4 regions of the Sporomusa sp. 246TCP1 genome follow, and region 1 is predicted to be linked to each of the others. Evidence: riboswitches for the same ligand, from Rfam matches in the RefSeq annotation. Region 1 holds a riboswitch; each other region holds the start of a gene.

Region 1 (3,171 bases):
TCGTCGTGACAGACATTTTACCAAAATCCATTGTTCTTTTAATTGCTGTCGCTGGTTCATAGTTAGGTTTTATGTCTGCTTCTTTTATTAAAGGCACCGATTTCGCTAGTGGCTTTTCCTCGCCACCAATATTGTACAAATTAATAATGCTGTCACAGATTTTAATGGTGTCTCCAGGTTCGAGCAGGACAGCCTCATTAACCTGTCTGTTATTGACAATAGAAGGGCTATTTCGATTGCAAGTCTCTAGCCGGACTTTTCCCCCTGGTAAAATTGAAATGCGAGCATGAAACTCTGCAACCATAGCATTATCAATAATTAAATCACAAGTATCATTTTTACCGACAGTAAAATCAACTTTTCCCTTAAGAATTAGCCTCTTACCTCGCCCTGGACCGGCGTTAACGACTAAAGCATACATTTTTTCCTTCCCCCAAGCACTGACCTTGTTGTGAATTCTCTACTTCTAAAAAAACGGCCATTGCCGTATAGTTGTCATACGCTCCGGTTGCTCTAATTTTCAAGCGATTTTCCATGCTTTCCAACCATTGATTCGGTGTATCAGCCGCCATTAGGTCTGCCTCCATTTCAGATTCAAATACATGCTCCCAGAAGCCATCAGTACATAGAAAAAAACATTCATTGCTTCCAATATCTGAGTATTCTATTATTTCTGGATTAAAGTACTCTTTACTACCCAAACATTTAGTCAGTTTATTACGATTGGAATCAAAGCGTATATCTTGATACTTTATTTTACCTGCATCTACCAATACCTGTGAAACACTATGATCTTTAGTACAAGAAGCAACACAACAATTCTTGAAATGATATAGCCGTGAATCACCAACATGGCCCCATACTGCCATATTAGAAGTTAGGAGTAATACAGTAATTGTTGTACGCATACAAAAAAGTCTTGGATTTCTTGCTTGTTCCATAAGAATGGCATTTTGAGCTTGTTCGATATACCATTGTAATGCTTTTTTTGAAACCTCCGGATTTTTATCAAAAGCCCTGATCACATTGGTAACCGCCAACTCTGAAGCAATCGCACCACCTTCATGACCTCCCAAACCATCTGCAATAACCCAACAGCCAAAATCCCTACTCTGGGAAACTAAATAACCACAGTAATCTTCTTGCTCTTTTCTCCCCCCAACATGAGAAAAAAATTTTGGCTCTGATGTAATATAATGTAGGCTCATGTAACCATCCCCATATTTCAGTACTTAATAACATACTAAAGTCAGTTCTTATCATTTCTTTAACTAATCTTCTTAGTTACTCATCTGTAAACTTATATATATATCTAGTATACTTGAGCCTTCTATCCAGTTATATTACAAACAAATTACAGTTTAATAAAAAAAAAATAGATCGACTTATTTAGGCAATTCGAGAATACATCCCCGACCTCGAATTGTTTTTAAAATCGAACTATAGGTTCCCAATTTTTTCCTCAGGCGAAAAATTAGAATATTAACTTCTTCAGTACTAACATCTAATACGCTGTTTTCTAAAGCACGCTCTTTCCATACTTCATTCATGATGGTATCATGAGAAATCACTTTATCACGATTCTGATAAAGCAAAGCAAATAACTCCCATTCTTTAACAGATAGATATACCTCTTGTCCATTGATTACTAATTGCATTTTATCCAAATTAACAAGAAAAGAACTATCTAATAGGGTTTCGCGCTCCTTCTCAGACTGAAGTTGTCCAATGGACGGGTCAATTGTATTTTCAGACATCTGTGGAAGAACAAACCGGAAAATAGCAACGTCCCCAGCAAGACTAATCCTATCCCCATCATGTAGACTCACTTCATTCGAGGCCTCAACTCTTTCATAGTTAATCAGTGTTCCATGGCGACTGCCAAGCTCAGACAACATCCATCCGCCATTACGAAACTCAATAACACAGTGGCTGCGGGAAATTAAAAGATTAGTAAAACTTATTTCGGGTACAAAAGAAGCAGTCATTCTACCTATCAAATTCTTATTGATTTGTAACGGCAAAATCGTACCAACTTCATACGGAGTACCCTTTTCAATTATAAGAAAAGCTACATTTTCCACTATATTTCCCCCAGGCTTGAGGTAGTAATATTGAAGATGATTTGCACCTATAGCTCACAAGGGTAGCCTTATTTACAAATCATCACAATACATTCTGAACATCTACCTTACTATAGCACTGATAAACAAAAAAACTGCCAGTACTAATAGTCAAATTAGCAACCTGGCAATCATAGATAAAAATCTTTAGACCCATGGCTTTGCGTCCTTACCTTTCGGATAAGTTTGCCCATATAATATTCTCTATTAAACAAGTAACCAATAATAATCAAAACAAAATTCATACAATATTTTTTATATTTTACATTTTTCTTTTAATTCCTTCTATGCATTGGATTTTTTGTAAAATTTGTGAAAGAATTCGTGTTTTTAAAAAATTTTGACGGTTTTTCTAAATATAAAAGGCCAGTCAAGGTGGATTACCTTCATCCTAATCGGCTCATTATTATTCCTACTATTCAGTTATATATTGCATAGCAGTTGATCTTTATCTGTTATATAATTGTAATTCAGCAGTAATGTTGTCACTAAAAAATATTTAATATACTATTACCTATAGATTGGTTTATTCCTATATAAATTACTCTTATACTTAAGAGGAAATAAAGGAATTTTGTGGTATAAAAGTAAGATATACAAATAACGGAGTGTGGTTACATGTTTATTGAAAATTATTTTTGTCGATTACTTGCTAGCCTATTACTATTAACAGTTATATTACTCCCTTCACCTTCTTTTGCTGAAGTTAAAGAAATCATTGCAGAAGGTACTTATATTATGGGTGATGGTGAAACTCCTTCTGTTGCTCAAGAAAGAGCTGTAGTCGAAGCAAAGCGTACTGCTATTGAGCAGGCAGGTACATATCTTGAGAGTTTTTCTGAAGTTAAAAATATGCAATTAACTAAGGATGAGATAAGAACTTTTGCATCAGGCTTAATTGAGACTACCGTGCTCGATAAGAAGCGTGATATTGTTGGCGATGAAGCATTTAAGTTCTGGGTTAAAATTCGCTGTACAGTGAGTACAGATAACGTCCAGGCAATGCGAAATAAAATCCAGGATAAACAAAGCCTCGATATGTTAAAGG
Region 2 (3,171 bases), 2.8 Mb from region 1:
CAATTTGTCCAATTTCCTTAGAGCGCTCTCCTAGCTTCGCGACAACAATTGCGGAATTATTTACTGTTTTTTCTATACTGCTCATTTGTTCGTTAGCCTTGGCGATAGCCCCCAGACCATTTTGTGCCGTTTCAGCTGTTTTGTTTGTAGTGCTTGCCACAACGCTACTGTCCGCAGCCGCTTGTTGGACATTGGCCGACATATGGTTAATTGTAATTGACGTATCATCAATAGCCTTTGATTGTTTTTCTGCTCCACTCGCTACTTCTGCGATTGTTGAAGCTACCTGGGTTGCAGCTTGTGCAGATTGTTCCGCGCTTGCTGTTAACTGTTCGGATGAAGCCGCTAGCTGCTCCGCCGTCTGAGCTACATTTTTTATAAGAATTCGAAGATTTTCAGCCATACTATTAACAGCTTTAGTTAGCTGACCTACCTCATCTTTAGAATCAAAGCTAATGTCCTGTACGTTTAAGTTTCCATTCGCAATCTCTTGCACATTGGCAACTACTGCAGTAAGTGGTTTGGATATTATTGTTGCTACCCACCATCCTAATCCTAAAGCAAGTATCATGGATATTAACGGGATACAAATAAGCATTTTATTAGCAAAAGCAAAATCCAAATCATTCTGAATGTTTATCACATCTGCTGTTTTAGCATCATTTTCTGCAAGTTCGTCACAGAGCTTATTCATAGTATTGAGATGAGGTAAAGCATAATTCCTATAGTATTCGTAGGCATCTAATTTTTGTCCAGTAGATGCTATATCTAAAGATTTTTGGCGTTCGATTCTATATGAGTTTAATGCTTCTTTTATTTGGGAAATTCTTTCTCTTTCGGCCAGATCAAGATTCATTTTTTCATAATTAGCCATTATACCATCATTTTCATCTTTAAGTTTAACAAACTGTTGAGTAAATTTCTGTTCTTGATCTTTACCAATATTTAATAATATCAATTGTACAGTAATAGCTTCTCCAGCTCTAATATTGACTCTAAATGAATTTATCCATTTGATCGGCAGTAAATTATCTTCATAAATTTTAGTCACGTCCGTATTTGCTTTTTGATTAAAGTAGAAACCCGTAAAACCGATTAATCCCATTCCAATAGCCATTATTATAATAAGGCTGATAATTTTTGTTGCTGTGTTTAGATTTTTAAACATGCAGTTCGCGCCTTCTTTCATAGTCAATACCATTTCTTCGTTATACTAGGTCATGAAAACCTTATCAGAAAAAATAATAGGTTGAAACACTACAGCATTTGACCCACTCCTTTCAAAATTAATAGGCTACTAGATTGCATTAGAGTTTCTAACTCAATTTGCAACCTGGCAGCCATAACATTTTTGTCTTAGACCCACGGTTTTGCGTCCTCATTTTTCAATGAGTTTGCTTAACATTCAACTATTTTCATGTAAATTTTACCACCATTTATATGACAAGTCTAGCTAAAATGTTAATTCCGTCCTCCTATTTGCATGCCTGCTTTAACAATATAACAAAGCCTTTCCGCTCCCTTTTCAATTAATTCTGTTCCGCGCTCTATACACTCATCTAAAGACATCGGGCCGGGAACGATACTCATCACTCCGTCAATCCCCTGTTTTAACACCTCTTCATGTCCCTGTCCCAAGCCACCTGAAATACACAATACAGGAACATTATATTTTTTGGCTAATTTAGCCACTCCTACAGGGGCTTTGCCAAAAGCCGTCTGAAAGTCGGTGCGTCCTTCACCAGTGATCACAAATTGAGCCGATTTCACTATCGCTTCAAAGTTAATGGCCTCAAGAACAATTTCCACGCCTGGCCTCAGTTTAGCGTTGGTAAAAAGCAGGAATCCGGCACCAAGTCCACCGGCGGCACCTGCTCCTGGGTATTCTGCTACCTCTTTGTCTGTTGCCTTTTGTGCTTTTCCGGCAAAATGCCGCAAAGCCTCATCAAGCTGGACAACCATTTCCGGGCTAGCGCCTTTTTGCGGCCCATACACAGCAGATGCACCTTTTGGTCCGCACAAAGGGTTATCTACATCACAAGCCACCATGATCTTTGTATCCTTAAGCCGTATGTCAATTCCCGACATGTCGACACAATCCAGGTTGGCTAAAGCGGCTCCTCCGTACGGAAGTTCATGTCCTTTAGCGTCCAGGAATTTTACTCCTAATGCCTGCGCCATACCGCTGCCGCCATCATTAGTAGCACTGCCGCCAATACCAATAATGATTTTTCTTAGACCCCTATCAAGAGCTGCTTTAATTAATTCTCCTGTACCATAGGTAGTAGCAATACGGGGATCTTTCTTATCCTTAGGTACAAGAGGCAAACCTGAGGCAGACGCCATCTCAATAACGGCCGTTTCGCCGTCTCCCACAATACCCCAAAGGGCATCTACCATATCACCAAGCGGTCCGACTACAGGTTTAACTATAATTTGACCGCCAGTAGCCGTTACTAAGGCTTCTACTGTTCCTTCCCCACCATCAGCTATTGGCAGCTTTATGACTTCTGATTCTGGAAAAACTTGACGAATTCCTTTCTCAATGGCATTTGCAGTATCCACTGCTGACACACTACCCTTAAATGAATCTGGTGCAACTACAATGCGCATATCTTACCTAACCCTTTCTTGTATCAGGTCATTTTCTTTTAATTAACTTTAAATGATTATGTCTCAGAGCAATCTAATATACCGGAATATTTTGTCTAAACATCTCTGCAATTATTGTTTCCATAGTATACAGTCCTGGAGGTTGGCCTATAAGACATTTCACTGCAAAAATAGCCCCCTGACCAAAGGCTGCCCTGTTTATGCTTTCATGCTGCAACCGTATAGTCTGATTAGGCATCCCAAAGATGATCTCGTGACGCCCAACAATTCCACCAACACGAATAGAATTTAGGTGTTCTTCCTCATTGAGACCTAGTAAATTCGCAATTCTCTTTGCCGTTCCAGACACTTCGCGTTTTCCTTTAAAATGTTCCTCTACAATTTCAATATCTGCGTGAGGGGCTATTTTTTGCAAAATTTGAGCTGCTACCATCAAAACGTTAATTCCTAACGTAATGTTTGGAGAATATAGTACCTGATTATACTTTGCAAGAGATTTTATCAGATCTATTTCCTCCTGTTCGTATTTTGAAATAGCAGATACTATTGGAATTCCTG
Region 3 (3,171 bases), 2.0 Mb from region 1:
AATATGCCAAAAAATACTTAAACGACACCATGGCACGGCATGGATAACAGGAAAAGTCAATGAAGGAGCCAGCTTTTATTTTAGCTTAAGAAAAAAACCTTAAAATAACAGGCAGAAAAATAGCCTCCGCTTTTAAGTGAATTTTCCATGTAATATATATCTAATTACAAATTAGTAGGAGAGTGATGAAAAATGGCCCACTGGCTTGCCAAAACCGAACCGGAAAGTTTTAGCTATGCTGATCTGCAACACTTGGGGCGTGATCGCTGGAATGGTGTAAAAAATTTTACCGCACTAAAACATATAAAAAACATGAGACTAGGTGACCAGATCTTTATTTATCACACCGGCAAGGAAAAGGCAATCGTCGGTGTAGCGGAAATAGTCTCTCCCCCCTACCCCGATCCTGATGAAACCGATAAACGTTTTATTGTCGTAGATGTTGAGCCTCGATACTCCTTAGACCGGCCTGTAACTTTAAAAGAAATTAAAGCTACTGCTACTTTCCAGAAATGGGATCTTGTGCGTCAGTCACGTCTCTCAGTTATGCCTGTTACACAAGAACACTGGGAATTGATACATTCAATGGCTAAGAACTATTCCCTGTAATATTTCCTCAAGTTTTTTTTGCGTTCTTGTCGATAGATAACCATATAACCAGCTATTGTTGCACCGGCAAATAACACCAAGATCCCAATTGTTAAATAGTACAGCACCTTTAACACTCCCATTCAAGCCATTAATACTATTTATCACCCAACCCCTGTAATGCATAATTCTTCTTGTTGCAGATCCAAAAGTTTGCCATTTTGTGTACAGACAACTGGCTTGGTAAAACCTCTGTCTCTGGCATAAAAGGCAATAATATCTGCTTTTTGTCCATTGCTTAAAATCACACTGCTCCCTATAAGATAATCCCGCATATTATCCATGAAGGTCAAGCAGAAAACAGGTTCAAGCTTTTCAAACAAGTCATCTGCCAATATATCAAGCGCCTCAAACGGCGTCATTTTACGACGGTATACCCGATCGGATGTTATCGCATCATAGACATCAGCAATAGAAATAATTTTGGCCTCAGCACAAATTTCATCGCCGATAAGACCAAGGGGATATCCGCTACCATCCATCCGTTCATGGTGCTGCCAAATTCCGAGTTTAATATTCTCAGGAATTCGAGCATCTTTAAGCACTTGATAGCCATCCTGAGGATGCTTCTTAACGGCGGCAAATTCTTCATCAGATAAACGTCCTGGTTTATTTAGTATGGACAAAGGAACAATCAGTTTGCCAATATCATGGAGCAGGCCGGTTAAAATTAGTTTTTTCAACTCAGTACCTTTGTAGTTGCACCACTTACCCAAAATTCCGGTAATTATAGCAACATGTAAGGAGTGATTAAAGGTATTCTCACTATAACATCGTATATCATGCAAATGCTCCAAAACTCCAATTGTTTCTGCCAAAAGGATAATTTTTTGATCGACGAGTTCCTGCATTTCGGCAATTGGAACCTCTCTAAATTTTTTAATATGTCTAAATGCATGAACAATTTTATCAATTGTTTCAGTATAACCCTTTGCAAACTCAGTCTTAGTCATATGAACAGCAATTACTTTCTCCTGCATTTTCTCAGTGGAATCATCAATATTAATAGCTGGCACCCCCCAATTTCGAAGGCTGTCTATTTGCGATTGATTGAGAACAGCTCCCTGGGTCAATAATTTTATAAACCCATCCCCAGCTATCACATCCCTACCTGTGCACATGCCAGGAACTAAATCTTTTGTAAAAATTAAATTCATGCGCAGACCCCCTGGTAATACATGACTATTAACAGTCAGCATCGATAATTATTTAAGATCAAAGTTAGCTGGTCTCTGTCTCTTCCTCCAAGTTCGTATTTCGACATAGTCTGTTGCATTTTGGAATATACTTTTTGGGGGATAAGCCTTTGAATAAAAATATGACAATATCAGACAAAATGCAACCAATCCTATTAAAATGATATATAGATTTTCCATTACTATATTCATGCAGTCCTCCTTGTAATCATTTTTGGAAAATAAATGGCACCAATCTATAAACAGACTGATGCCAACATGTACAATTCTTTACGAATCGGCAACCTGGCAGTCCTAGACCAATCTGTCCTTAGACCCATAGCTTTGCGTCCTCATCTTTCGATAAGTTTGCCTAGAAAATTTTGTATGATTATGTATATTAACGGAATTTCAGTTGTAATTTTACACCAAGATAAACTAATAGTCAACGTACTAATTAGGACTAAAATCTCTGTTTCTAGGATATTAGTCCCATTTTGTCTAGCATTACTTTACATAACACATATTTTCTAATCCTCAGCACCTCAATAATTGCCATAAAAGCACATTTTAGCCCTCAAACAGTGCTTTTTTTGTTTTTCTACAAAATAATAATGTATGTAACATAAACTTATCACAAATGCCAGTAAATGTCAATTATTCGATTAGATAAAATAATTTATCTAATCGAATAATTGCTCTCTGTATTAGAATAGTATGGTAATTATTTACTATTACGAAGTATACTGCGATAAAAAACTATCTCCAGCAAGGAAGGAAGCTGTCAAAATCATTATATGACAAAAAAAGACACTTTCAAACATAACGGTCGCGAGTGTCACGGGGACATGAGTGTCACGGGGACAGGTCCATCGACACACCATTGCTATTATATTGCTTCCTCGTAATGTCTGCCTCTCTTTTATCTCAGTTTTGTAAATAATAGTTAAGGATTTCTACATCAGTTGCTTTCATACCATCGCAGCCCAGCGACCAATATTTTGAAAGAATGAGAGCCCGAAGGCTCTCATATAGTTGCGTTACTTCTTACCTATCACCAAGCTTACGTTGAAGAAAAAGCTTAATTGTCGGATAGCCTTTTCCCAAACAAACCACGTAATTGCTTGGCTTCTATATTGTCAAAAGGGGTTTTGCTGTCAAATTTGCAACCGAAAAGTTCCATAAACTTGTAGTACTTGTATCAGCACCTACAGCACCTGCCTTGAGTATTTGTTTAATATCCTGAGTGCTTTTGATTAAACCGGCAGCAATTATTGGTTGCTGAAAATGCTTTCTGATTTGTTCATATACCTTCAACACCGCTACCCCTGGCATAATTTCTATAAAA
Region 4 (3,171 bases), 130 kb from region 1:
ACTGATCGCCAGACAGCAGCCCTTGGCCCGCGATTTGCGGATTATCGGCACTGGCCTTAAGATTACTACCGATTTGGAACGAATGGGTGACCATGCCTATGATATCGCCAAAATAGCGTTGGCCATGAATAAGCAATCCTTGATTAAACCGCTGGTTGATATTCCCCGTATGGCGCAAATGTCGCAAAAAATGCTTAAGGATTCTCTGGAAGCCTATACTACTCTTGATATTACGCTGGCTGAACAGGTGTGTTTAAACGATGATGAGGTTGATAATATCTATAATCAGGTATTTAGAGAACTGTTGACCTATATGATGGAAGACCCCACAACTATTAGCCAGGCCACACAGCTCATCTTTGTTGCCCGCTATCTGGAACGAATTGCTGACCATGCCACTAATATTGCAGAATGGACAGTGTATTTGGTAACAGGGCAGCGGCGGCGGAAAAAATAGAATGTAGGCAAATAGAACAGGCGAGATTGCTACGCTGGCGCTTGCAATGACCAGGGATGTCATTGCGAACAACGCGAAGTAATCTCGCCTTTTTTATGTATGGAATCATATTAGGATAGAAAAGCACAAAAGGGATGCATTTTTTGGGGTAATTATCATTGGGAATTATAAACCGATAAAAACTAAATAGTTCATTTATTTTGTTGACATATGTTTGTTTATGTATTAATATTTATGTAAAATATGACACTAGATATAAAAATAGTAATTTTTGTTATGATTTGATAACAACCATCAGATTTTATCATGGAATTTATAAAAACTTTTGCGCTAAATAGTAGATCTATGGGCATGGTAAAAATATAGTTCAAAGAATAAAATGAGTCAAAGAATCGTTTCTTTGACTCCCATAGTTGCAAACTTATCGAAAGGTAAGGACGCAAAGCCATGGGTCTATTGTACCACGGGTACTATGATTGCCAGGTTGCCGTTTTAGTTTAACTAAAATGTTTTAAACCAGACTAAAGCGAAGTCTGGTTTTGTTTTTGTAGGGACAATATGAAATACAAAAATAGCGATACGAGTGAGTCGCAGACGTAGAAAAGCATAAAAGAAATTGAAAAAATGTGATGAAAGGTGAATGAATTAATTTGTATTGAAGTCTTTTGTACTCTAGTGGCATAGATATGTGCTGCTGAAAGGGGGGATGTATTATATAAAAATGCGTAGTTATAAGAAACCAACGTGCTTATTGACATGTAATTTGTGGTTGCCTGTAATTTAGTAGTAAAACAAAATAATCTTAAAGACAACGGTTTCATTCCGATTTGTGCTTTGAGTGGATTGAGGGGTATGATTATAAGATGAAGGTTACCAGTATTAAAGTAAAACTACTTTTAATTTTTTTGCCATTCGTTATAGTATCTTTTGCCATATTGTCTGGAACAGGTTACTTTTTATCCCGGCAGGCTTTAAGCCAGAGCGTGGAAGATACTGCTATGTCAATAGGAGCTGATTACTCTCATCGTATTGAAAGTCATATCAATGGTGCAAAAGTTCAATTGGAATCATTTTCAAGCATTAGCCCGATATACAATCCTGTTGATGAACAGACACTTGTAAAAAACTTGAATGATTGTTCTAAACATTTAGAGGGCTTAGCAAATATAATATACCTTTATCCCAGTGGTTCAGGATTACGTCCAGATGGCAGCAAAGTTGAAGCTGGTGACAGGGAATATTTTAAAAAAACAATAGCAACCTCTAAGCCGGTTGTTTCAGATGTGATAGTCAGCAGAACCACTGGGAAAGTGGGCATTAATGTTGCCGTTCCTGTTCTCAATCAGGGACAAATAACCGGTGTGCTTACGGGGTCTATGGCTATGGACAGTCTTGCTGAACTGGTGAAAGAACTTAAATTTCAGGATTCGGGATATGGGTATATTCTTGATTCGACAGGTACTATTATTGTAAATCCTCACAATAAGGATGTTGAAGGGAAATTAACTCTTAGCAGTAAGACTATTAATCCAGATTTAAATTTAAAAGTAACAGAACTAGATAATAATTTAGTGAATTTATTTAATAAAGCCGCCTCTTCCGGAAACCAGGTACGAGGGGAATACATTTCCGAGGAGGGGGTTAACGTCATTGGTATAATAACTCCAATTAATCTAACAAGCGGGAACCGCTGGTTCATGGTGGTGAATGCCCCGAAAGAAGAGGCACTACACGAAGTCAATGCGTTAATGTGGGCAATGTTGTCAGTATCAATTGTTTGCCTGGTGGTGGCAAGCATATTTGTTATAATAATTAGTCGTCGTATTGCTAATCCCATAGCATTAATTAGGGATGAATGCTTGCTATTAGCAAATGGTGATTTAAGAGAACGTAAAAGGACGATTGTTTCGCATGATGAAATTGGTCAGTTGGTCAATGGGTTTGCTGATATGCGGAACAATCTATATGCGCTAATTTTTAAAATAAAAGATTCAACAAGCCAAATGGCTGATATCTCGTGCAATATGGCGGAAGGAGCAAACCAAAATGGCGAGACAGCCAATAAGATTGCTATAACTATAACTCAAATAGCTGAAGGGGCCACACAACAGAATAAACAAATTATTGAAATTCGAGAGAAAGTGGAAGCTACTAAAGAACATGTTCATGCCGGCCTTGCAGAAGCAGTTGCAACACTGGAGTATGCCACAGGGACTTCACAGGCTACTAATGAAGGAGTAAAATCGTTGCAAGCAGCAACTGATCAGCTGACTTGTTTACAAGATATTGTTAAATCTGCAACTGGATCAATGCAAAATTTGGGCCGAAGGTCACACGAAATCAGCAGTATAGTGGACATTATTACTGGTATCGCGGGACAGACCAACCTATTGTCCCTCAATGCGGCCATTGAGGCAGCAAGGGCAGGAGAGCATGGCAGAGGCTTTGGTGTAGTAGCAGAAGAAGTTCGGAAATTGGCCGAACAATCAGCCCATGCGGCAACGCAAATAAGTAACCTTGTACAAGATATCCAATCTGAAACAGATGCTACGGTTCGTATTATGGAAGACAGTATGGCGCAGGTTGATTTGCAGGTAAGTAATTTTGACACTGTTGGGGAAGTCATTAAAAAGGCGACCGATGCAATTGTGCAGTCAGAAAGAAATATTAGTAGTTTGCAGAGTCATTTGGAAATCCTTGAAAAATATTCGATA

What was found. A riboswitch is a leader RNA that binds a small molecule or an ion and turns the genes downstream of it on or off. The one in region 1 is predicted to bind cyclic di-GMP.
Region 2: another riboswitch for cyclic di-GMP. It lies ahead of AC1ECB_RS11990 (methyl-accepting chemotaxis protein); the one in region 1 lies ahead of AC1ECB_RS25240 (FHA domain-containing protein).
Region 3: another riboswitch for cyclic di-GMP. It lies ahead of AC1ECB_RS16065 (HD-GYP domain-containing protein); the one in region 1 lies ahead of AC1ECB_RS25240 (FHA domain-containing protein).
Region 4: another riboswitch for cyclic di-GMP. It lies ahead of AC1ECB_RS25845 (methyl-accepting chemotaxis protein); the one in region 1 lies ahead of AC1ECB_RS25240 (FHA domain-containing protein).

What each region holds. Positions count from the first base shown of each region.
Region 1 is NZ_CM170492.1:5,349,029-5,352,199, reverse strand. Features, by position in the region: gene AC1ECB_RS25250 (FHA domain-containing protein) at 1-421, opposite strand, end outside; gene AC1ECB_RS25245 (PP2C family protein-serine/threonine phosphatase) at 402-1,208, opposite strand; gene AC1ECB_RS25240 (FHA domain-containing protein) at 1,386-2,084, opposite strand; cyclic di-GMP riboswitch class I at 2,239-2,324, opposite strand; gene AC1ECB_RS25235 (tetratricopeptide repeat protein) at 2,742-3,171, shown strand, end outside.
Region 2 is NZ_CM170492.1:2,500,392-2,503,562, forward strand. Features, by position in the region: gene AC1ECB_RS11990 (methyl-accepting chemotaxis protein) at 1-1,168, opposite strand, end outside; cyclic di-GMP riboswitch class I at 1,325-1,409, opposite strand; gene AC1ECB_RS11995 (glycerate kinase) at 1,462-2,613, opposite strand; gene AC1ECB_RS12000 (4-hydroxy-tetrahydrodipicolinate reductase) at 2,687-3,171, opposite strand, start outside.
Region 3 is NZ_CM170492.1:3,382,020-3,385,190, forward strand. Features, by position in the region: gene AC1ECB_RS16055 (hybrid sensor histidine kinase/response regulator) at 1-103, shown strand, start outside; gene AC1ECB_RS16060 (EVE domain-containing protein) at 193-609, shown strand; gene AC1ECB_RS16065 (HD-GYP domain-containing protein) at 753-1,805, opposite strand; cyclic di-GMP riboswitch class I at 2,121-2,207, opposite strand; gene AC1ECB_RS16070 (glycerol-3-phosphate responsive antiterminator) at 2,955-3,171, opposite strand, start outside.
Region 4 is NZ_CM170492.1:5,478,829-5,481,999, forward strand. Features, by position in the region: gene phoU (phosphate signaling complex protein PhoU) at 1-457, shown strand, start outside; cyclic di-GMP riboswitch class I at 862-949, shown strand; gene AC1ECB_RS25845 (methyl-accepting chemotaxis protein) at 1,321-3,171, shown strand, end outside.